Regions from separate parts of the Variovorax sp. LjRoot175 genome, predicted to be linked through region 2. Evidence: predicted binding sites of a transcription regulator. Region 2 holds the regulator's gene; each other region holds the start of a gene.
What was found. The regulator sigma-54, encoded in region 2, starts transcription at its own class of promoters, with help from an activator protein. The targets are predictions, from matches to a motif close to TGGCANGNAANCTGCTTT.

Region 1 (5,447 bases), 3.4 Mb from region 2:
TCGATCACGCCGGGGTCGGGCGTGACCTGCAGCATCTTGAGGCGCGGATCGCGCGGCGGCGGGTAGCCTTCGATCACGATCTGCACGCCCAGCTGCTCGGCCGTGGCTTCGACCGCGGCGACGAGATCGAGGTAATCCTCCAGCCGCGCCAGCGGCGGCATGAAAACGTAGAGCACGCCCGAGGCGCTCCCCACCTTCTCGGCCGCCGGCCCGTTGGCGCGGCGCGGGTCGCGCACCTCCACGCACAGCGCGCTGCGCGTGATCCAGTGGGCCGATTCGCCGCGCCGCGGCTCGCGGGTCGCGGTCGGATCGGAGGAGGCCGCGGCAGCGCGTGCCGCCGCCGGGTTGCCGTGCGCGGCCTGGAAGCGCAGCGCGGACGGCGCCTGCTGCGGTACGCCGAAGTCGTAGGGCACGGCGCCCAGATCGACCGGCGCGCCGGCGAGCCCGCCTTCATAGCGCGCACGGAAAAGGGTGGAGGCGGGCAGCGGCGCGCGCGGCGCGGTGGGGTCGCGCTCCACCAGGTAGGGATAGTCGCCCTTGCTGACCCAGGGTTGCGAATCGAGTGGCAGGCGGTAGCCCATCGGCGAATCGCCGGGGACCAGGTACATGCGGTCGTCGCGCAGGAACCAGGGGCCGGTCTTCCAGCCCGGTCCGGCGAGCGCCGGCGCATCGGTGTCGGCGTTCGCGGCCTCGATCGGCAGCATGTAGCCGATCACCGCATCAAGCTTCTGCGTGAACACGCGGCGCAGGCGCACGCGTTCCAGCTCGTCGTCGAGCTTCGAATCGAAGGGGTCGACGTTCACCGGCAGCCGGCGCTCGCGCCAGAGGTAGTAGTAGACGTCTTCGTAGCCTGGCTGCACGAAGCGGTCGGTGAGGCCGAGCTTGTGCGCGAGCGCGCTGGTGAAGCGGCGCGCGTCTTCGCTCGTGTAGTGGGTGGGCGTGCGTTCGTCGGCGAAGAGCTCGGGCTTGTGCCACAGCGGCTGGCCGTCGGCGCGCCAGAAGATCGACAGCGCCCAGCGCGGCAGCTGTTCGCCCGGGTACCACTTGCCCTGGCCGAAATGAAGGAAGCCGCCCTGGCCGTATTCGGCGCGCAGCTTGTGCACGAGCTCGGTCGCGTAGCCGCGCTTGGTCGGGCCGAGCGCATCGGTGTTCCATTCGGGCGCGTCGCGGTCGCTGGTGGCGACGTAGGTCGGCTCGCCGCCCATCGTGAGGCGCACGTCGCCAGCATTCAGGCGCGCGTCGACTGCCTCGCCGAGCGCCAGCACCTCGGCCCATTGATCGTCGGTATAGGGCTTGGTCACGCGCGGCGATTCGTGGATGCGCGTGACCTTCATCTCGTGGGCGAATTCGACCTCGGCCTCGTCGACCGCGCCTTCGATCGGCGCCGCACTCGAAGGTGTGGGCGTGCAGGCCAGCGGGATGTGGCCTTCGCCGGCCATCAGGCCCGAGGTGGCGTCGAGCCCGATCCAGCCGGCGCCGGGCAGATAGACCTCGCACCAGGCGTGCAGGTCGGTGAAGTCGACCGTGGTGCCGCTGGGGCCGTCGAGCGCCTTCACGTCGGGCGTGAGCTGGATCAGGTAGCCCGAAACGAAGCGCGCCGCCAGGCCGCAATGGCGCAACAGCTGCACCAGCAGCCAGCCCGAATCGCGGCAGGAACCGGAGGCATTGGCCAGCGTCTGCTCGGGCGTCTGCACGCCGGGCTCCATGCGGATCAGGTAGCCGACGTCCTTCTGCACCTGCTGGTTGAGGCCGACGAGGAAGTCGATGGTGCGCTTCGTCTTGCGGTCGATCTTCTCGAGGTAGGCCGCGACCAGCGGCGTGGCAGGGTCGGCCACGAGGTAGGGCGCGAGTTCCTGCGCCTGCGATTCGGTGTACTTGAAAGGGAAGTTCTCGGCCTGCGGCTCGAGGAAGAAGTCGAAGGGGTTGTAGACCGCCATCTCGACCACGAGGTCGACCGTGACCTTGAACCCGCGCGTCTTCTCGGGGAACACCAGCCGCGCCTGGTAGTTCGCGAACGGGTCCTGCTGCCAGTTGATGAAGTGCTGCTCGGGCTCGACGCGCAACGAATACGAGATCACGTTGCTGCGGCAATGCGGCGCGGGGCGCAGGCGGATCACCTGCGGTCCCAATTGCACCGGGCGGTCGTACTTGTAGTGGGTGACGTGGTGGAGAGCGGCGTGGATGGACATTTTTTCTCGGAACGTCGAGGTTGCCTCGGAGTGAGACGCATACTAGCCCACACGGTTAGCAATTAGCGCGCCACAGAGAGCGTGTAAGGGAGCGATTGCAGCATGTCATCAGGGATCGTTGCGTGACGCCGGGCGGGGAGCCGCGCGGCCTGGCTTTCTTTGCCGCCATGGCCGGCTCGGTGCTGGGCGCTGCGCTGCAGTTGCAGCAGGCGGCGCTGTGACATGGTGGTGTTTACGCCGGGGTGCTGTTGGCCGCGGTCGCCGGCGGGCTGTTGCTGCGGGGATTGCGACGCTCGGCCCTGGCCATGCTGCTGCTCGGCGCGATGGCCGGCGCCGGCCTCGCGGGCTGGCGCGCGACCGCCTATGCGGGTGATGCGCTGGCGCCCGCGCTCGAGGGGCGCGACCTGCAGGTGGTGGGCATCGTTTCGCAGATGCCGCAGCGCGGCGATGGCGCTGTGCGCTTCTCTTCGACCTCGAATCGGCGCGCTGGGGCCGGCGGTAACGACCGCGGCATGCCGCGCGTGCCCCCGCGAATGCCAGCGCCGGACCGCGAAACGCTACTGGCACCACGTTGTTCCCTAGAAGCACTGGCCCTGAACTTGCTAAGCTACGCCCAAGGAGATTGGTCGTCCCATGCACAAATTCGACGAGATGTACGAGCAGCTGCCCTACCATGGCGCAGCGGTCCGAAACCACTACAAGCGCTACGACCAATGGCTCGCGAAGCAGCCCGGCGAGGTGATGCGATCGCGGCGCGAGGAGGCGGAAATGATCTTCCGCCGGGTCGGCATCACCTTTGCCGTGTACGGCGCGAAGGACGAGGACGGTTCGGGCACCGAGCGCCTGATCCCCTTCGACCTGCTGCCGCGCATCATTCCCGCGCACGAGTGGGAAAGCATGGAGAAGGGGCTGGTGCAGCGCGTGACCGCGCTCAACCGCTTCATCCACGACGTCTACCACGGGCAGGAGATCGTCAAGGCCGGCGTGGTCCCCTCAGAGCAGATCTTCAACAACGCGCAGTACCGCCCCGAGATGGTGGGCGTGAAGGTGCCCAACGACATCTACTCGCACATCTCCGGCATCGACATCGTGCGCGCGCCGGACGCGGCCGGCAACGGCGAGTACTACGTGCTCGAAGACAACCTGCGGGTTCCCAGCGGCGTGAGCTACATGCTGGAGAACCGCAAGATGATGATGCGGCTCTTCCCCGAGCTGTTCAGCCAGAACCGCGTCGCGCCGGTGGCGCACTATCCCGACCTGCTGCTCGAAACCCTGCGCGCCTCCGCGCCGCCCGCGACCGCCGAGCCCACCGTGGTGGTGCTCACACCCGGCATGTACAACAGCGCCTACTTCGAGCATGCCTTCCTCGCGCAGCAGATGGGCGTGGAGCTGGTCGAAGGGCAGGACCTCTTCGTCAAGGACGACTTCGTCTACATGCGCACCACGCGCGGCCCGCGGCGCGTCGACGTGATCTACCGCCGCGTCGACGACGACTTCCTCGACCCCGAGGTGTTCCGCCCCACGTCGACGCTCGGTTGCGCCGGCCTCATGCGCGCCTACCGCGAGGGCAACGTCGTGATCTGCAATGCGGTCGGCACCGGCGTGGCGGACGACAAGTCGATCTACCCCTACGTGCCGAAGATGATCGAGTTCTACCTCGGCGAGAAGCCGATCCTCAAGAACGTGCCCACCTACATGTGCCGCAACAAGGAGGAACTCGACTACACGCTGGCCAACATGAAGGACCTGGTGGTCAAGGAAGTGCACGGCGCCGGCGGCTACGGCATGCTGATCGGCCCGGCGGCGACGCATGCCGAGATCGAGGACTTCAAGAAAGCCGTGCTCGCCAAGCCCGACGGCTACATCGCGCAGCCCACCTTGAGCCTGTCGACCTCGCCCACCTTCGTGGAGGCCGGCATCGCGCCGCGCCACATCGACCTGCGCCCCTTCGTGCTCTCGGGCAAGGAAGTGCAGATGGTGCCCGGCGGCCTCACGCGCGTCGCGCTCAAGGAGGGCTCGCTGGTCGTCAATTCGTCGCAGGGAGGCGGCACCAAGGACACCTGGATTCTCGAAGGGGACCGTCGCACCAAGCCGCGCTCGGAATCGCAGTCGCAATCGCAATCGCAAACCCAAGTGGGTTGATCAGGGGAGCACCACAGCATGTTGTCACGCACCGCCGATCACCTCTACTGGATGTCGCGCTACACCGAGCGGGCCGAAAACACCGCGCGCATGCTCGACGTCAACTACCAGACCTCGCTCTTGCCGCAATCGGCCGAGGTTGCCAAGTACGGCTGGCAGGGCCTGCTCTCCATCAGCGAGCTGCTGCCCCTGTTCAACGAAAAGCACGAGCACATCGTGCCCGACGAGGTGATGGAGTTCATGGTCAAGGACGAGTCCAATCCCTCGTCGATCCTTTCGTGCCTCCGAGCCGCGCGCGAGAACGCGCGGGCCGTGCGCGGCGCGCTCACCACCGAAGCCTGGGAGACGCAGAACACGACCTGGCTCGAGGTCAACCGCATGCTGCGCGCCGGCGAATTCGAGCGCGACCCGGGCCAGTTCTTCGAATGGGTCAAGTTCCGCTCGCACCTCTCGCGCGGCGTGACCCTGGGCACCATGCTGCAGGACGAGGCCTTCCACTTCTCGCGCCTGGGCACCTTCCTGGAGCGCGCGGACAACACGGCACGCCTGGTCGACGTGAAGTTCCATGCGCTCAACAGCGAGTTCTTCGGCACCGCCACCGAGGAAGACCAGGAGTACGACTTCTATCACTGGAGCGCGATCCTGCGCAGCGTCTCGGCCTTCGAGGTCTACCGCAAGGTGTACCGCGACGTGATCAAGCCTGAACGCGTGGCCGAGCTCCTGATCCTGCGCGCCGACATGCCGCGTTCGCTGCATGCGAGCCTGGTCGAAGTGGTGAGCAATCTTGCGAAGGTGCAGAACGACCAGAGCGCGGAGACGCAGCGGCGTGCGGGGAAGCTGCTGGCCGATTTGCAGTACGCGCGGGTCGATGAGATTCTGGCGACGGGACTGCATGCCTATCTGACGCAGTTTCTCGATCGGGTGAATGAGTTGGGGTGGCGGATCAGTCAGGACTTTTTGGTGCCTGGGCACTGAGCATTTTTCGACTGCGAGTCGGCGACTACGGCGCGCTGTGGGCGCAAGTTCATCGACCTGTAGGACCGACTCTAAACACCGATGGGCGATTCAAAGCAGACTTTCCGGTCCGCCACGGATTCGATGGTGATTCATTGTTGG
Region 2 (5,447 bases):
AATACCAGCGCAAGGTGTTCGCCGCGATCCATCAGCAGCGCCAGAACCTCTCGGGCGAGCAGCAGATCATCGACTGGGCCGCGGCCAACGGCCTCGACAAGGCCAAGTTCACCGAGAACTTCAAGTCCTTCAGCGTGGCGAGCAAGATCCAGCGCGCCAAGCAGCTGCAGGATGCTTACCAAGTGGCCGGCGTGCCCGCGATGGGCATCGCGGGCAGGTGGTATACGGACGGCGAACTCGCGCGCAGCATGGACCGCGCGCTGCAGGTCACTGACTTCCTGGTCGGCGAAGCGCGCAAGAGCGCGTAAAAAAGCGCCTCCCGCCGCTCGTCGCGGCAACCAGCAGGAAGCCCGCTTCGGCGGGCTTTTTCATCCGCCGGCGGAAACCGGATCCATGAGGCCGCATACAATCGCCCAGCAAGTTTCGTGCCTTTTATGACATCGTTACATTCCTCCTCCGTTTCTCGCCACCTTTGTCGCGCTTTCGTATTCGCCTTGGGCGTGGCCGGCTTCGTGTCGGCGGCGCAGGCCGAGAAGGCGGACCGCACCAAGCCGATGAACATCGAGGCCGACGCCATGCGCTACGACGACCTCAAGCAGACCAGCGTCTTCACCGGCAACGTGGTGGTGACCAAGGGCACCATCATCATCCGCGGCATCCGCATCGACGTGCGGCAGGATCCCGAGGGCTACCAGTACGGCATCGTCACGGCCGCGCCCGGCAAGCTGGCCTATTTCAAGCAGAAGCGCGACGCCGGCCCCGACGAGTGGATCGAGGGCGAGTCGGAAGTCATCGAGTACGACAGCCGCGCCGACAACGTGAAGTTCATCCGCCGTGCGGTGATGCGTCGCCTGGTCGGCGCGACACCCAACGACGAAAGCAGCGGACCCTTGATCGTCTACGACCAGAGCAACGACACCTTCACCGTCAACGGCTCGCCGCTGCCGCCCAATGCGGGCGTGGCGACCCAGCCCGGCGGCCGCGTCAAGGCCATCCTCACGCCCAAGGCGGCCGCCTCCGCGCCCGCTGCCGGGTCCGCCAGGCCGGCGGCGCCGGCCGCCTCCGCGCCGGCGTCCGGAACGGGCCTGCGCTCGACCACCACGCTCGGCGGAGAGCAGCGCAAGTGAGCGGCGGCAACGAAGTCCTGGGCAGCCGCCTCGAGGCGCGCGGCCTGCAGAAGAGCTACGGCAGCCGCAAGGTCGTCAAGGACGTCTCGCTCGGCGTGCAAAAGGGCGAGGTGGTCGGCCTGCTGGGGCCCAACGGCGCGGGCAAGACCACCTCCTTCTACATGATCGTCGGGCTGGTGCGGGCGGATGCGGGCGAAATCAGCATCGACGGCGAACCGATCGCGCACATGCCGATCCACCGCCGCGCCCGCATGGGCTTGAGCTACCTGCCGCAGGAAGCTTCGATCTTCCGCAAGCTCACGGTCGAGGAGAACGTGCGCGCCGTGCTCGAGCTGCAGCGCGAACTCGACGACGCGGGCCGGCCGGTGCCGCTGTCGAAGCAGCGCATCGAGGAACGCCTCGGCGAACTGCTGCACGACCTGCGCGTCGACCATCTGCGCGATTCGCCCGCGCTGGCGCTGTCGGGCGGCGAGCGCCGCCGCGTCGAGATCGCGCGGGCGCTGGCCACGCAGCCGCGCTTCATCCTGCTGGACGAGCCCTTCGCCGGCATCGATCCGATCGCGGTGATCGAGATCCAGCGGATCATCAGTTTCCTGAAGGAACGCGGCATCGGCGTGCTCATCACCGACCACAACGTGCGCGAGACGCTGGGCATCTGCGATCACGCCTTCATCATCAGCGACGGGCATGTGCTGGCACAAGGCACGCCTTCGGAGATCGTCGACAACGCCGAGGTACGACGCGTGTACCTGGGCGAGCATTTCCGGATGTAGGGGACCGTACTTCGATGAAGCAAGGGCTCTCGCTTCGCGTTTCCCAGCACCTGGCGCTCACGCCGCAGCTCCAGCAGTCGATCCGGCTGCTGCAGCTCTCCACGCTCGAATTGAGCCAGGAAGTGGAGCAGATGCTCGACGAGAACCCGTTCCTCGAACGCACGGCCGAAGAGGCGCCGCGCGAGGAGTTCGGTCTCGAGGCGGCCGATGCGCCGGTGCGCGACGAAGACCGCCAGGCCGAGGGCGAGGCTGACTTCGTCCCCGGCCCGGCCGCGGCGCCGGCCGAGGTGGCGGTCGCCGCCAACGGCGATGCCGAAGCGGCTGCGCCCGCCGACAGCGAACCCGACTGGGAGGGCGACGGTACGGTCGACCTCGCGCCCGACGACAGCGAATGGGGCGGCGATGCGCCCGCGCGCGCCAACAACCTCGGCGACGACGAGCGCACCGATGCGACCGAGCTCGCGCGCAGCCAGGAATCGCTGCAGTCCTTCTTGCACCGGCAGGCGCTGTCGCTGCGCCTGGACGAGAACGACTGCGCCGCGCTGCGCTTCCTGATCGAATCGCTCAACGACGACGGCTACCTCGAGGATTCGCTGCCGGCGCTGGCCTCGGGCCTCGCGGGCGACGACAACGACCAGTTCGACGAACTGGTGCATCACTTCCAGGTCGCGCTGGGCCTGCTGCAGAGTTTGGAGCCGGCCGGCGTCGGCGCCCGCAGCCTCGGCGAATGCCTGACCATCCAGCTGCGCCAGCTGGCGAGCGCCAAGGAGAGCGAGGAGGAGGCCCAGGTGCGCAAGACCGCCATCGCGATCTGCAAGCAGCCGATGGAGCTGCTCGCGCGGCGCGACTTCAAGCGCCTGGCCACGCTCACGCGCAGCAACGAAGACGAGGTGCGCGCCGCACTGCAGCTGATCGCCAGGCTCGAGCCCAAGCCGGGGCGCCGCTTCGTCGACGTCGAGCGCAACATCGTCGTGCCCGACGTGATCGTCACGCGCATCGGCCACGGCACCAACGCGAAGTTCCGCGTCATGCTCAATCCCGAGGTCATGCCGCGGCTGCGCGTGCACGACATCTATGCCGGCGCGCTCAAGCAGCACAAGGGCGAGGGCAGCCAGGCGCTGTCGCAGCGGCTGCAGGAAGCGCGCTGGTTCATCAAGAACATCCAGCAGCGCTTCGACACCATCCTCAGGGTCTCCAACGCGATCGTCGAGCGGCAGAAGAGCTACTTCGTGCACGGCGAGCTCGCGATGCGGCCGCTGGTGCTGCGCGAGATCGCCGACGAGCTGGGCCTGCACGAATCCACCATCAGCCGCGTGACCACCGCCAAGTACATGGCCACGCCCTATGGCACCGTCGAGCTCAAGTACTTCTTCGGCTCGGCGCTCGGCACCGAAACCGGCGGCAACGCCTCCAGCACCGCGGTGCGCGCGCTGATCAAGCAGTTCGTGAGCGCCGAGGACGTGAGGAAGCCGCTGTCCGACAGCCAGGTGTCCGAGATGCTCAAGGAGCAGGGCATCGAGTGCGCGCGCCGCACGGTGGCCAAGTACCGCGAGGCACTGCGCATCGCGCCTGCGAACCTGCGCAAGGCACTCTAGCGATGAGTCGCCGTCCGAGTCCGCTCCCAAGCTGGATTCGCCTCGGCCTGGTCTTGATGGCGGTGCTTCTTCTCGCCAGCGGCTGCGCGATGCTGCCGGCCGAATTCGAGCGCACGCCGTCCAAGGCGATGCCCTTGTCCACCGGCACCGTGCTGGGCCGCATCGCCAAGGCCTCGCAGCCGGATGCGGACTTGAGCGGCTTCCGGCTCATGCCCAGCGGCGACTTCGCGCTCAACACGCGGCTCGAGCTCGCGCGCCGCGCCGAGCGCACGCTCGACGTCCAGTACTACCAGATCGACAACGACGAGACCGGCCGCTACCTGCTGCGCACACTGCGCGACGCGGCCCAGCGCGGCGTGCGCGTGCGGCTCCTGATGGACGATCTCTACACCGCGGGCGAGGACGAGCTGCTGCTCGCGCTGGCCGCCACACCCAACCTCGAGCTGCGGCTCTTCAACCCGTTTCCGGCCGGGCGCGGCAGCATGCTCAGGCGCTTCTCGGCCTCGCTCTTCGACTTCAGCCGCGTCAACCGGCGCATGCACAACAAGCTCTTCATCGCCGACGGCGCGATGGCGGTGGCCGGCGGGCGCAACATCGGCAACCCGTACTTCACGCAGACGGCCGGCGCGAACTTCATCGACCTCGACACCTTCGTCGCCGGCGCCCTGATCCCGCGCCTTTCCAGCCTGTTCGACCTGTACTGGAACAGCGAGCACGTGCGGCCGATCGAAACCGTGGTCGCGCCCACGCTCGCGCGGGAGGAACGGCAGCGGCGCTTCGAGGAGCTGACTGCCCCGGCCACCACCCCGGCACCACGTCCGCCGGCGCCCAATGACCTGCTGGGCTACAGCCCGATCGTCGAGAACCTCAACGCCGGCAAGCTCGACCTCATCTGGACCACCGCCGAGGCGTATGCCGATTCGCCCGAGCGCGTGATCGGCAAACAGGTCACTTACGGCGGCGTGCCGCTGCTCGACGTCGACAGCGTGCGCTACAACGTGGTCGAGCAGATGCGGCGCGGGCGTTCCGACGTGACGCTGGTGTCGCCCTACCTGATCCCCGGCAAGGAGGGGCTGGAGGTGCTGCGCGAGATCCGCCGGCGCGGCATGAAGATCAGCGTGGTCACCAACTCGCTGGCCGCCACCGACGAGCCCGTGGTCCACACCGGCTACCGCCGCTACCGGGCCGACATGCTGCGGCTCGGCGCCGAGATCCACGAGCTGAGCTCGGTGCGCACGCGGCGCAGCGTGCGCCTGGGCCTGTTCGGCACGCAGATCGGACGCCTGCACGCCAAGTCGGCCGTGATCGACGGGCGCACGCTCTTCGTCGGCTCGATGAATTTCGACCCGCGCTCGGAAGTGCACAACACCGAGATCGGCCTCTTCATCTTCAGCCGCGAGATGGCGCAGCAGGTGCTGAAGCTGGTCGAGGTGCTCAAGCAGCAGGGCGCCTACAAGGTGCGCTTCGCGCCCGGCACCGAGAAAATGGAATGGGTGAGCGAGGAGGCCGGCGTCGAACAGGTGCTCACCAGCGAGCCCGATGCGGGCTTCTGGGACCACCTGATGCTTGAGCTGCTGGCGCCGCTGGCGCCGGAGAGCCTGCTCTAGACCTCATTAGTAGCGATAACGGTCATGACGGTCATAACGGTCATGACGGTCATGACGGTAGTGATGGCGATCACCGTGCCGGTACTCGTCGCGGTATTCATGGCGGTAGAAGTGCCGCGGCGGCGGGCGGTGGTAGTCATACACGGGAGCCGGACGGTAGTGCCGCGGCGGCGGGTCGTAGTAGACCGGCGCCGGGGCATAGTGGACCGGGCTGGCAATGCCGACGGCGACCCCTGGCACATGGATGCCCACCGACACGGCCAGGTCCCTGGCGCTGGCGGACGTGGCGCCCAGCACGGCTGCGGCGGAGAAGGCGCCGGCGGCGATCCACTTGAAGAAACGGGT
Region 3 (5,447 bases), 1.5 Mb from region 2:
ACGAAGCGGATCGATTGGTCGTCATCCACTATCCAAATCGGCTTCATGCAGTTCCTTGTTCCCTGTTAGCTAAGGCAGCGGTATCAATATCTTGAAATCGGTCCGGCCCGGGACACTGTCGCACTCGATCACGCCGTGGTGCTGTTGCACGAAAGTTTGCGCCAGCGTCAATCCAAGGCCTGTTCCGCCTTCCCTGCCCGACACCAGCGGGTAGAAGATGCGGTCCTTGATCGCGTCCGGCACACCCGGTCCATTGTCGATGACATGCAATTCCAGTGCCAGTCGATACCACTGCTTGTTGAAGATCACCTGACGTGCGATGCGGGTCTTGAAGGTGATGCACGCGTCGCCGGCTGCACGCCGCTCGGCCAATGCCTGCGCCGCGTTGTGGACGATGTTGAGCGTGGCCTGGATGAGCTGCTCGCGATCACCGCGGAACTCGGGAATCGAGACGTCGAAGTCGCGCTCGATGTGCAGGTCGCGCGGGAACTCCGCAAGGATCACCGAGCGCACGCGCTCGCAGACCTCGTGGATGTTGACGTCGCCCACCACGTGCGGGCGGCGGTGCGGCGCGAGCAGGCGATCGACCAGCGTCTGCAGGCGGTCGGCCTCGTGGATGATGACCTGGGTGTATTCGATGAGGTCGCGCGACTCGACTTCCATCTGCAGCAGCTGCGCCGCGCCGCGAATGCCGCCCAGCGGATTCTTGATCTCGTGCGCGAGATTGCGGATCAGCTCCTTGTTGGCCTGCGCCTGGTCGAGCAGCCGCTCTTCGCGGTCTTGCCGGACCTGCTGCTCGAGCGGCGACATTTCGATGATCAGTTCGCCCGCGCGGTCGCCCTGCGCGAGCGTGACCTGCACCGGCATCAGCTCGTGGTTGACGCGGCGCAGGAAGGCCTCGTAGCGCAGCGTGGCGAAGTCGTTGCTGCGCGCGCCGTCGATCGCCGTGCGCAGCACCTGCGGCTCATGGAAGCAGGCGCCGAACTGCGAGCCTTCGAGCGTGCGGCGCGAGGTGCCCAGCGCGTCTTCGAGGCCGGCATTGGCGAACAGCACCGCGCCGTCGGTGCGCACCACCGCGATCAGCGTGGAAAGAAGGTCGAAGGCCTGAAAACGCTTGGCGGCAGCGGCGGATTTGCCAAAGGCCATCAACGATTGGCCGGCAGGCGGCCGATTTCGCGGCGGATGCCCGCGATGTCGCTTTCGTTGCGCGCGATCTCGGCCTTCATCTCGGCCACGCGGTCGAGGTACTTCTGATAGTTGCGGGCTTCGCTGCCCTGCTTCTCGGGTTCGCCGTTGTTGTAGTCCTTGAGCAGTTGGGCCTGGCGCTCTTCGGCTTTCTTGAGCTCGGACTCGAGCACCGAGCGGGCTTCGCCGTCGCGTGCGCGCTGGTCAGCGCCGTCGACGCGCGGGCTGCCGGCCGGCGCACGCGCGGCGGTGCTGCCTGCCGCAGCCGCCGCGATCGGGCGGGTGCCCTGGACCACGGTGACGTTGCCGCCCTCCATCACCTTGCAGCCGCGCTGCTGGGCGAGGGTCGCGTTGTTGGTGTATTCGTTGCCGCAGCGCCAGACGCGCTCCTGCTGGGCCTGGGCCTGGAGGTGCACGCCGGCCGCCGCCAAGGCGGCCAGGAGGAAAACGGAAGAAGTCTTCATGGTCGTGAATGTAGTGCGCAGCAAACCGGCATTTTCCTGCAATTCGGGAGTTCGGCCGCGCAAGCTTGCCCCAAAAGGAAAAGGGACGGCCCAAGGCCGTCCCTTTTTAACGCCAAAGCCGAAAAGCTGGCTTACAGGGAGTAGTACATGTCGAATTCGACAGGGTGCGTCGCCATGCGGAAACGCGTGACTTCCTGCATCTTGAGGTCGATGTAGGCGTCGATGTAGGCATCGGTGAACACGCCGCCCTTGGTCAGGAAGGCACGGTCCTTGTCGAGGTAGTCGAGCGCCTGGTCGAGGCTGTGGCACACGGTCGGGATCAGCGCGTCTTCTTCCGGCGGCAGGTGGTAGAGGTCCTTGCTGGCGGCTTCGCCCGGATGGATCTTGTTCTCCACGCCGTCCAGGCCGGCCATCAGCATCGCGGCGAAGCCGAGGTACGGGTTCATCATCGGATCGGGGAAGCGCGCTTCGACGCGGCGGCCCTTCGGGTTGGCCACGAAGGGGATGCGGATCGAGGCCGAGCGGTTCTTGGCCGAGTAGGCCAGCTTCACCGGCGCTTCGAATCCGGGGACCAGGCGCTTGTAGCTGTTGGTGCCGGGGTTGGTGATGGCGTTCAACGCACGGGCGTGCTTGATGATGCCGCCGATGTAGTGCAGCGCGAAGTCGCTCAGGCCGGCGTAGCCGTCGCCGGCAAACAGGTTCTTGCCGTCCTTCCAGACCGACTGGTGGACGTGCATGCCCGAGCCGTTGTCGCCGACGATCGGCTTGGGCATGAAGGTCGCGGTCTTGCCGTAGGCGTGGGCCACGTTGTGGATCACGTACTTCTGCAGCTGGACCCAGTCGGCGCGCTGGATCAGCGTGCTGAACTTGGTGCCGAGTTCCATCTGGCCGGCGTTCGCCACTTCATGGTGATGCACTTCGACCGGGATGCCCAGCGACTCGAGCACCAGGCACATCTCGGAGCGCATGTCCTGGAAGCTGTCGACCGGGGGAACCGGGAAGTAGCCGCCCTTGACCGCCGGACGGTGGCCGGTGTTGCCGTGCTCGAATTCCTTGGCGCTGTTCCAGGAAGCCTCTTCGGATTCGATCTTGACGAAGCAACCCGACATGTCGTTCTGCCAGCGCACGCCGTCGAACACGAAGAATTCCGGCTCCGGTCCGAAGTAAGCCGTGTCGCCCAGGCCCGAGGCCTTCATGTAGGCCTCGGCACGCTTGGCGAGCGAACGCGGATCGCGCTCGTAGGGCTTGCCGTCGGTCGGGTCGACCACGTCGCAGGTCAAAAGCAGCGTCGTTTCTTCGAAGAAGGGATCGATATTGGCCGTGTTCGGGTCGGGCATGAGCAGCATGTCCGAAGCCTCGATGCCCTTCCACCCGGCAATCGACGAGCCGTCGAAGGCATGGCCGTCGGTGAATTTGCCCTCGTCGAATGCGGACACGGGCACGGTCACGTGCTGCTCTTTGCCGCGGGTATCGGTGAAGCGGAAGTCGACGAACTTGACCTCGTTTTCCTTGACGAGTTTGAGTACATCGGCGACGGTCTTTGCCATCAGGTTCTCCTGGTTTGGATGGTTGGTTGGAATTGCGGGACGGGGAATGCAGTTTTTGTGCCCATTGTCACTGCCGAAGAGGGGTACCCGGCACTGCGCCGAAACCCCAAAAGCAGGCAAGTTGTAACCAAACTGGTGCAATCAAGATTAACGCACCAATTCGGGTCCAAGACGCACGCCAAAGGCGTGCAGGCCCTCGAGCAGCTGTGCGTAGGCGGCATCGATGCGCTCGGCATCCCCCTTGACGCCGAGCTCGATGTGGCGGCCGTGCTCGGCATGGTCCACGCTCGGCAGGCTGAAGACCTTGATGCCGGGATGCGCGAGTTCGACGGCTTCCATCAGCGGCGTGAGCGCGGCCTCCATGGCGCCGTAGACGATGACCGATTTCTCCATCGCCCGACCGTGCGCGAACAGGTGCGCATAGCGCTCGTCGAGCACCGATTCGATCATCGGCCAGGCCATGACCGGGAAGCCCGGCACGAAGTGCACGTCGCCGACGCTGAAGCCCGGAATCTTGTTGTAGGGGTTGCGGATGATGTTGGCGCCGAGCGGGAACACGCCCATGTTGAGCCGGTGCACGTTGTCCGGACGGTCGGGCTCGTAGACCGTGCCCTGCTCGCGCGCGGTGTCCTGCATGCGTTCGCGGATCAGCACCTCGGCTTCCGGATGCAGCCCCAGCGGCACGCCCAGCGCCGCGGCCGCACACTGGCGCGTGTGATCGTCGGGCGTGGCGCCGATGCCGCCGGTGGAGAACACGACGTCGCCCGAGGCGAAGGCGCGCGCGAGCGCTTCCGTGATGCGCACCGGCACGTCGCCGACGTACTCGGCCCAGGCCAGCTGCAGGCCGCGCGCGGCGAGCAGCTCGATGACCTTGGGCATGTGCTTGTCGGCACGCTTGCCCGACAGGATTTCGTCGCCGACGACGAGAAGACCGAACGAACGTGTGCTCATGGTGCGCCCCATTGGGTGGCGGCCGCATGGACATCTGCCATCTCGGCCGCGGAAGGTGAAACGGCCGCCGCCGCGCGCTGCGCCCGCAATTGGGCCAGGGCATCCAGGCAGTAGTGCGCGAACCAGAGCGCGGAGAAGGCGAACACCAGCGTGTAGATCCAGATCGCGAGCGGCACCAGCACGAAGAAAGCCGCAGCGAACAGCAGCCCCGACGCCCAGACGATGCTGGGGGCGGCGCCCAGGTAGCCGCACAGCACGCCGACGCCGAGCAGCGGCAGCCGATGGGCGCGCAGCAAGGCCTCGCGCTCCTCCGGGCTCGCATGCTCGGCCAGGGCGTCGAAGCTCATCACGCGGTAGGTCAGCCAGCCCCAGATCAGCGGCGGCAGGATCAGCACCAGCGGCGGAATGAGCCATAGCGGCATCGAGACGACGAGCGCGAGCAGCGCCAGCACGGTGAGGCCCAGCGAGCGGACGACGCTGCCGAAGAAGGAGGCGCCCCTCTTCTGCTCCAGCGACGGGAAACGGCGGTCGGCCACCAGCCGCGTGAGTGGCGGCGCCATGAACCCGGCCACGATCAGGAGCGACACCACAACGATCAGCGGCGTGGCCGCGATCACCACCACCATCGGCGCCAGCACGGCCGTGACGTCACCGGAGAACAGGCGTCCGATCCAGCCCCAGAAGCTGGACAGAAGCGGCCAGGCGTCGAGCGCCTCGCGCGTCCATGCCACGGTCGCGTCCCAGTAGAAATAGCCGAACAGCGCCGCCAGCAGCACCATGAGTCCGAGCGGCAGCAGCGAGAGCACGATCACCCGCGGGTGCATGCAATAGGCCACGGAACGCCAGAAGGAGTCGAGAAGAAGACGCATCGGCGCCGAGGATAACCCTGTCGCGTGGAATCGAGATCAGCCGCGGCCGACAAGACGCCTGAGCCCCAGCCACTGCTGCGCCCAGAAACCGCGCCCGTAGTCGCGTACGCGGCCCCCGGCGTCGGGCTCGACCTGGTCGCGGATGCCGGTCGGGTCGTAGCGCTCCTCGAAATTGACGGTGCGAAACAGCATGTCCCACCACGGCAGCAGCACGCCGAAGTTGTGGCCGCCGAGCGTACGAGGCCCCTGCGACTCGTGCCCGATCCCGATGCTGTGGTGCACGCGGTGGAAGCGCGGGCTGATCCAGAGCCGTTCGCCGATCGCGCCGAAGCCGAGCCGCAGATTGGCATGCTGCAGGCTCTCGCTGAGCTGGGTGAAGGCCACGATCGCGATGAACTGCCCCGGCGCCACGCCGATCAGCTGGGCGACGA
Region 4 (5,447 bases), 3.5 Mb from region 2:
GTGCGCGGCGTGCGCCATGCCGACCGGGCCGAGGGGCGCGCCGATCTGGTGCGCGCCAGCGAGGTGCTGGCCGATACCTTCGACCGGCTCACCGCCTCGTACGAACACAGCCTGCAGGTCATCATGTCCTGAGCCTGTGTTCGGCCTGCTCGCTCAGGCCGCGACCTTCTCCACGTGCGCCTGGCGCGTGTAGAGAAAGTCGATTACGGCCTTGCGGGCGTGCACGTAGACGGGGTCTTCCGCGAGCTCGACGCGGTTGCGCGGGCGCGGGATGTCGACTGCCAGCACCTCGCCGATGGTGGCGGCCGGGCCGTTGGTGAGCATGACGATGCGGTCCGACAGGAGCACCGCCTCGTCGACGTCGTGCGTGACCATCACCACCGTGCTGTGCGTCTTCTGCACGATGGCCAGCAGCTCGTCCTGCAACTTGGCGCGCGTCAGCGCGTCGAGGGCGCCGAAGGGCTCGTCCATCAGCAGCACTTTGGGTTCCATCGAGAGGGCGCGTGCAATGCCCACGCGCTGTTTCATGCCGCCGGAGATTTCGCCGGGGCGCTTCTGCGCGGCCGGCGTGAGGCCGACCAGCGCGAGCGCCGCTTCGGTGCGCGCCCTGAGCTGCGCCTTGTTCTCGGTCGAAGCGAACACGCGCTCGACGGCGAGGTAGACGTTCTCGTAGCAGGTGAGCCAGGGCAGCAGCGAATGGTTCTGGAACACCACCGCGCGCTCGGGCCCCGGGCCCTTGATCTCGCGGTTGGCGCACAGCAGCACGCCCTGCGTGGGCGTGGTGAGGCCGGCGATCAGGTTCAGCAACGTGGACTTGCCGCAGCCCGAATGCCCGATCAGCGTGATGAACTCGCCCTTGGCCACCTGCAGGTTGATGTCGCGCAACGCGAGGAAGCTGCCCTTGGGCGTCTTGAAGCGCTGTTCGACGTCGTGGATTTCGATGTACTTCATGATGGACCGATCGTCCTGAGCTTGTCGAAGGGTCATGCCTTCACCTCTTCGAACGTGAATGCGGTGGCGATCCGGATCAGCGCGAACTCGAGCACGAGCCCGACCACGCCGATGACGAAGATCGCGATGATGATGTTGGCGACGTTGAGGTTGTTCCACTCGTCCCAGACCCAGAAGCCGATGCCAACGCCGCCGGTCAGCATCTCGGCCGCCACGATCACCAGCCAGGCGGTGCCGACCGCGAGGCGCACGCCGGTCAGCATGTAGGGCAGCACGGCGGGGAACAGGATCTTGGTGAGGATCTTCCACTCGGAAAGATTGAGCACGCGCGCCACATTCATGTAGTCGCTGGGCACGCGCTGCACGCCCACCGCGGTGTTGATGATCATGGGCCAGATCGAGCAGATGAAGATGGTCCAGATCGCGGCCGGGTTGGCGCCCTTGAAGACCAGGAGGCCGATCGGCAGCCAGGCCAGCGGCGACACCGGTCGCAGCAGGCTGATCAGCGGATTGAACATGCGCGAGAGGAACTCGAAGCGACCGATCGCGAAGCCGGCCGGGATGCCGACCGCGGCGGCCAGCCCGAAGCCGAGCGCCACGCGCTGGAGCGACGAGAGCACGTTCCAGCCCACGCCCTGGTCGTTGGGGCCCTTGCTGTAGAAGGGATCGCTGAACACGGTCAGCGCCTGTTGCCAGACGGCGGCCGGCGACGGGAAGCCGGTGGTGCTTTTCAGCGCCACGAGTTCCCAGATCAGGACCAGCAACGCAAAGCCAAGGATCGGCGGCAGCACGCGCAGCCAGATCCAGCTGAAGTCGCGCGGGGCGCGGGGCGTGGTCTCTTCCTGCGCGGGCTCTGCAGGCGGGACGGAGGCGGCCGCGGACTTCCTGGCGGCTGCCGGCGTGGCGAGCTGCCCCTGGGCAGCCTCGAGCGGGGAGTGAAAGACGGCACTGACCATGGCGGGCTCCTCAGGCATTGACCTTGAACGACTCGGCGTACTTCTTCGGATCCTTGCCGTCCCACACCACGCCGTCGATCAGCTTGCTGCTGCGCATCGTGTCCTTGGGAACGGAGGTCTTGGTCGCGGCTGCAGCCTGCTTGTAGATGTCGATGCGGTTGATCTCCGTGGCCACCTTGAGGTAGTCCGGATGCTCCTTCAGCAGGCCCCAGCGCTTGTGCTGCGTGAGGAACCACATGCCGTCGGACAGGTAGGGGAAGGTCGCCGCGCCGTCGTTGTAGAACTTCATGTGGTTCGGGTCGTCCCAGTTCTTGCCCAGGCCGTTGGTGTAGCGGCCCAGGATGCGCTGGTTGATGGCGTCCACGCTGGTGTTGACGTAGCTCTTGTCGGCGATGGTTTCGGCCATCTTGTTCTTGTTCTGCAGGCCGGCGTCGATCCACTTCCCGGCTTCGAGAATCGCGGCCGTCACGGCGCGCGCCGTGTTGGGGTATTTCTTGACGAAGTCGCCGGTGGTGCCGAGCACCTTCTCGGGATGGTCCTTCCAGATGTCCTGCGTGGTGACGGCCGTGATGCCGATGCCGTCCATGATCGCGCGCTGGCCCCAGGGCTCGCCGACGCAGTAGCCGTCCATGTTGCCCACGCGCATGTTGGCGACCATCTGCGGCGGCGGCACGGTGATGACCTTGGCATCCTTCAACGGGTTGACGCCGTTGGCGGCCAGCCAGTAGTAGAGCCACATCGCGTGGGTGCCGGTCGGGAAGGTGTGGGCGAAGGTGTATTCGCCTTTCTCCTTCGCCATCACCTTGGCCAGCGAGGCGCCGTCGACCGCGCCCTTGTCGGCCAGTTTCTTCGACAGCGTGATCGCCTGGCCGTTGTTGTTGAGGGTCATCAGGATGGCCATGTCCTTCTTCGGCCCGGCGGTGCCGAGGTGCACGCCGTAGATCAGGCCGTAGAGCACGTGGGCGAAGTCGAGCTCGCCATTGACCAGCTTGTCGCGCACGCCGGCCCAGCTGGCTTCCTTGCTCGGCACGATCTTCACGCCGTACTTCTTGTCGATGCCGAGCACCGAGGCCATGACGACGCTGGCGCAGTCGGTCAGCGGGATGAAGCCGATCTTGACTTCCTCCTTTTCTGGCTTGTCCGAGCCTTGGGCCCAGACGGCTGCGCGCAGGGCGGGGTCGAGCCCGACCGCGCCGATGGCGGCGGCTTGCAGCACGCGGCGGCGATTCAACTTCGGTTTCAGCAAATCGGTCATGGGGCGAGCTCCGGAATGAAGAAAAGACAAAAAGCACAAAACAAAAAAGGCGTCCCGACCACGCACGGGCCGCTCGATAACGAGCCCTTGCGGGATGGGGACGCCTTTGTCCGGTTCGGTGGGTCGCACCCGCCGTTGGATGCCACCTGCCTGAAGACCCTTGCAGGTCTATGCAGGTTTGTTAAGCAAACTGCGTGCCAGCAGTTCAGAGGGGTGGTTTGCTATCAAATCGATAGCCTCCGAAGTCCGCGTCGTGAGGCAAGAGGCGCCGAATCCCTTGAACTGCGTCGAAGCACAGTTGTTGTGCAGCGCACCAATTCAGGTGCGAGGCGCCCGGGACGCCGGCTCGCCGGGCAGGTATTCGGCCATCGAGAGCACCGATTCGGCGACGTCGACCAGCCTGCGGTTCTGGCTCATGGCTGTCTGGCGCAGCATCTTGTGCGCCTCCTCCTCGCTGAGGCGGCGGTGTGCCATCAGCAGGCCCTTGGCGCGTTCGACCAGCTTGCGCTCGTTCAGGGCCGCGCGCACGGTGTCGAGTTCGTCGCTCATCGCCTGCAGCCGGTGCGACTGCTCCTGCACCATCTCCAGAATCGATCGCTCGAGCTGCCGGCCGTAGGGCGTGGCTGAACCCATGGTTTGCGGGTGGCCCGGCGCGTCTGCAGCGGGCTGCTCGTCGAAGAAGACTGCCGCCGGTGTACCCGCCTCGCGCGCCAGCTTGGCCAGCAGCGCGTCATGGGCCTGCAGCTCGGCCCGGGCCTGGCTCGTTTTCTGTTCGCAGATCCGGCGCAGGTCGGCGGCCAGGCGCTCTTCGATCGATTGCATGGCGTCGATGCGCCGGCTGCAGCAGTCGAACCAGGTCTGGCTCAGTTCGGTATCGAGTGCCACGCCGGCGGGTGCCGCGCAGGCGATGCGGCGCAGCCGTTCCTGCTCCGCCAATTGGGCGGGGGATTGACTGCTGCGCCAGAGCTCGGCGATGCGCGCGCCCGAGAACTCGGCGAAGACCTGGAAGCAGCGCTCCTGCGATTCGATCAGATGCAGCCATTGCTGCTGGCGCGCGCTGTCGTTGTGGCCCGAGGCGAAGGCCGCGGCGCCGCAGGCGCGCTCCTGGCCGGCGAACTCCTTGCCCTGCATGAAATTGAACATGGCCACCAGCTGGCGAGAGATTTCCGGGTCGGTGGCGCCGTCCGCGGCCTCGAACACGACTGCGAGCAGCCCTGCGATCAGCTTGACGAAGGCGGCCGTCGCCTCAGCCGGGCTGAGCTCCAAGGCGCCGACGCGACGGCGCAGTTCGGGCAGGCCCTCGAGGCCCGGCAGCACCCAGGCGATGCGGCTGAACAGGCGCGCACCGTTGCCGATGCGGCCCGCGTCGGCCTCGAGCTGATCGAACGAAGCGCGCACCGCCTCTTCCACGCGCAGGCATTCGGCGATCTGCTCGCTGCGCTGCGAGACGAAACGGTGGCCACGCGACGCCAGCAGCACGTTCGAGATGCCGCGTTCGCGCTGCAGCGCATGGACCAGGCGGCCGATCGTGCCGACCAGCGCGCTGGTGCGGGCGAGCTGCTCCAGCGCGTCGATTTCGCAACGCAGGGCGGCCATCAGAAAGCTCAGTCCGGATTTCATCGTGGGGCGGCATGGCTGAAGAGCCATCCTAAGGACATGCAGCAACATCCGTGCCCCGACATCGTGCGCACCCTACACTCGTCGCATGTTTGTATTGGGAATCGAATCGTCCTGCGACGAGACCGGCGTGGCCCTGGTCGAATCCGGCGCGAGCGGCTTGCCGCGCCTGGCCGCGCACGCGCTCCACAGCCAGATCGCGATGCACCAGGCCTATGGCGGCGTGGTGCCCGAGCTGGCCAGCCGCGACCACATCCGGCGCGTGCTGCCCCTGGCGCAGACGGTGTTGTCCGAGGCCGCCCGCTCCCTGGCCGAGATCGACGTCGTCGCCTACACGCGCGGGCCGGGGCTGGCCGGCGCGCTGCTGGTGGGCGCCGGCGTGGCCTGTGCACTGGGCGCGGCGCTTGGCAAGCCGGTGCTGGGCGTGCATCACCTGGAAGGCCACCTGCTGTCGCCCTTTCTCAGTGCCGATCCGCCCGAGTTCCCCTTCGTCGCGCTGCTGGTCTCGGGCGGTCACACGCAACTGATGCGGGTCGACGGCGTGGGGCGCTACGAGCTGCTCGGCGAGACCATCGACGACGCAGCAGGCGAAGCCTTCGACAAGAGCGCCAAGCTGATGGGCCTGCCCTATCCCGGCGGCCCCTGGCTCGCCAAGCTGGCGGAGGAGG

Region 1: ACSQ89_RS10610 (circularly permuted type 2 ATP-grasp protein) is a predicted target of sigma-54. The motif match lies at 2,778-2,795, and genes of this name have one in related genera.
Region 3: glnA (type I glutamate--ammonia ligase) is a predicted target of sigma-54. The motif match lies at 3,242-3,259, and genes of this name have one in related genera.
Region 4: ACSQ89_RS09935 (CmpA/NrtA family ABC transporter substrate-binding protein) is a predicted target of sigma-54. The motif match lies at 3,345-3,362, and genes of this name have one in related genera.

What each region holds. Positions count from the first base shown of each region.
Region 1 covers NZ_CAXURY020000001.1:2,100,556-2,106,002, forward strand. The annotation lists gene ACSQ89_RS10605 (DUF2126 domain-containing protein) at 1-2,189, opposite strand, end outside; gene ACSQ89_RS10610 (circularly permuted type 2 ATP-grasp protein) at 2,823-4,331, shown strand; gene ACSQ89_RS10615 (alpha-E domain-containing protein) at 4,350-5,306, shown strand.
Region 2 covers NZ_CAXURY020000001.1:5,506,640-5,512,086, reverse strand. The annotation lists gene ACSQ89_RS27340 (thiol:disulfide interchange protein DsbA/DsbL) at 1-308, shown strand, start outside; gene lptA (lipopolysaccharide transport periplasmic protein LptA) at 435-1,127, shown strand; gene lptB (LPS export ABC transporter ATP-binding protein) at 1,124-1,900, shown strand; gene ACSQ89_RS27325 (RNA polymerase factor sigma-54) at 1,915-3,495, shown strand; gene ACSQ89_RS27320 (phospholipase D family protein) at 3,498-5,102, shown strand; gene ACSQ89_RS27315 (hypothetical protein) at 5,109-5,447, opposite strand, start outside.
Region 3 covers NZ_CAXURY020000001.1:3,966,109-3,971,555, forward strand. The annotation lists gene ntrC (nitrogen regulation protein NR(I)) at 1-47, opposite strand, end outside; gene glnL (nitrogen regulation protein NR(II)) at 70-1,146, opposite strand; gene ACSQ89_RS19700 (hypothetical protein) at 1,146-1,649, opposite strand; gene glnA (type I glutamate--ammonia ligase) at 1,781-3,196, opposite strand; gene ACSQ89_RS19710 (molybdopterin-binding protein) at 3,344-4,159, opposite strand; gene ACSQ89_RS19715 (EI24 domain-containing protein) at 4,144-5,016, opposite strand; gene ACSQ89_RS19720 (sterol desaturase family protein) at 5,053-5,447, opposite strand, start outside.
Region 4 covers NZ_CAXURY020000001.1:1,961,489-1,966,935, forward strand. The annotation lists gene ACSQ89_RS09920 (type IV pili methyl-accepting chemotaxis transducer N-terminal domain-containing protein) at 1-132, shown strand, start outside; gene ACSQ89_RS09925 (ABC transporter ATP-binding protein) at 154-987, opposite strand; gene ntrB (nitrate ABC transporter permease) at 984-1,907, opposite strand; gene ACSQ89_RS09935 (CmpA/NrtA family ABC transporter substrate-binding protein) at 1,918-3,162, opposite strand; gene ACSQ89_RS09940 (nitrate- and nitrite sensing domain-containing protein) at 3,481-4,782, opposite strand; gene tsaD (tRNA (adenosine(37)-N6)-threonylcarbamoyltransferase complex transferase subunit TsaD) at 4,868-5,447, shown strand, end outside.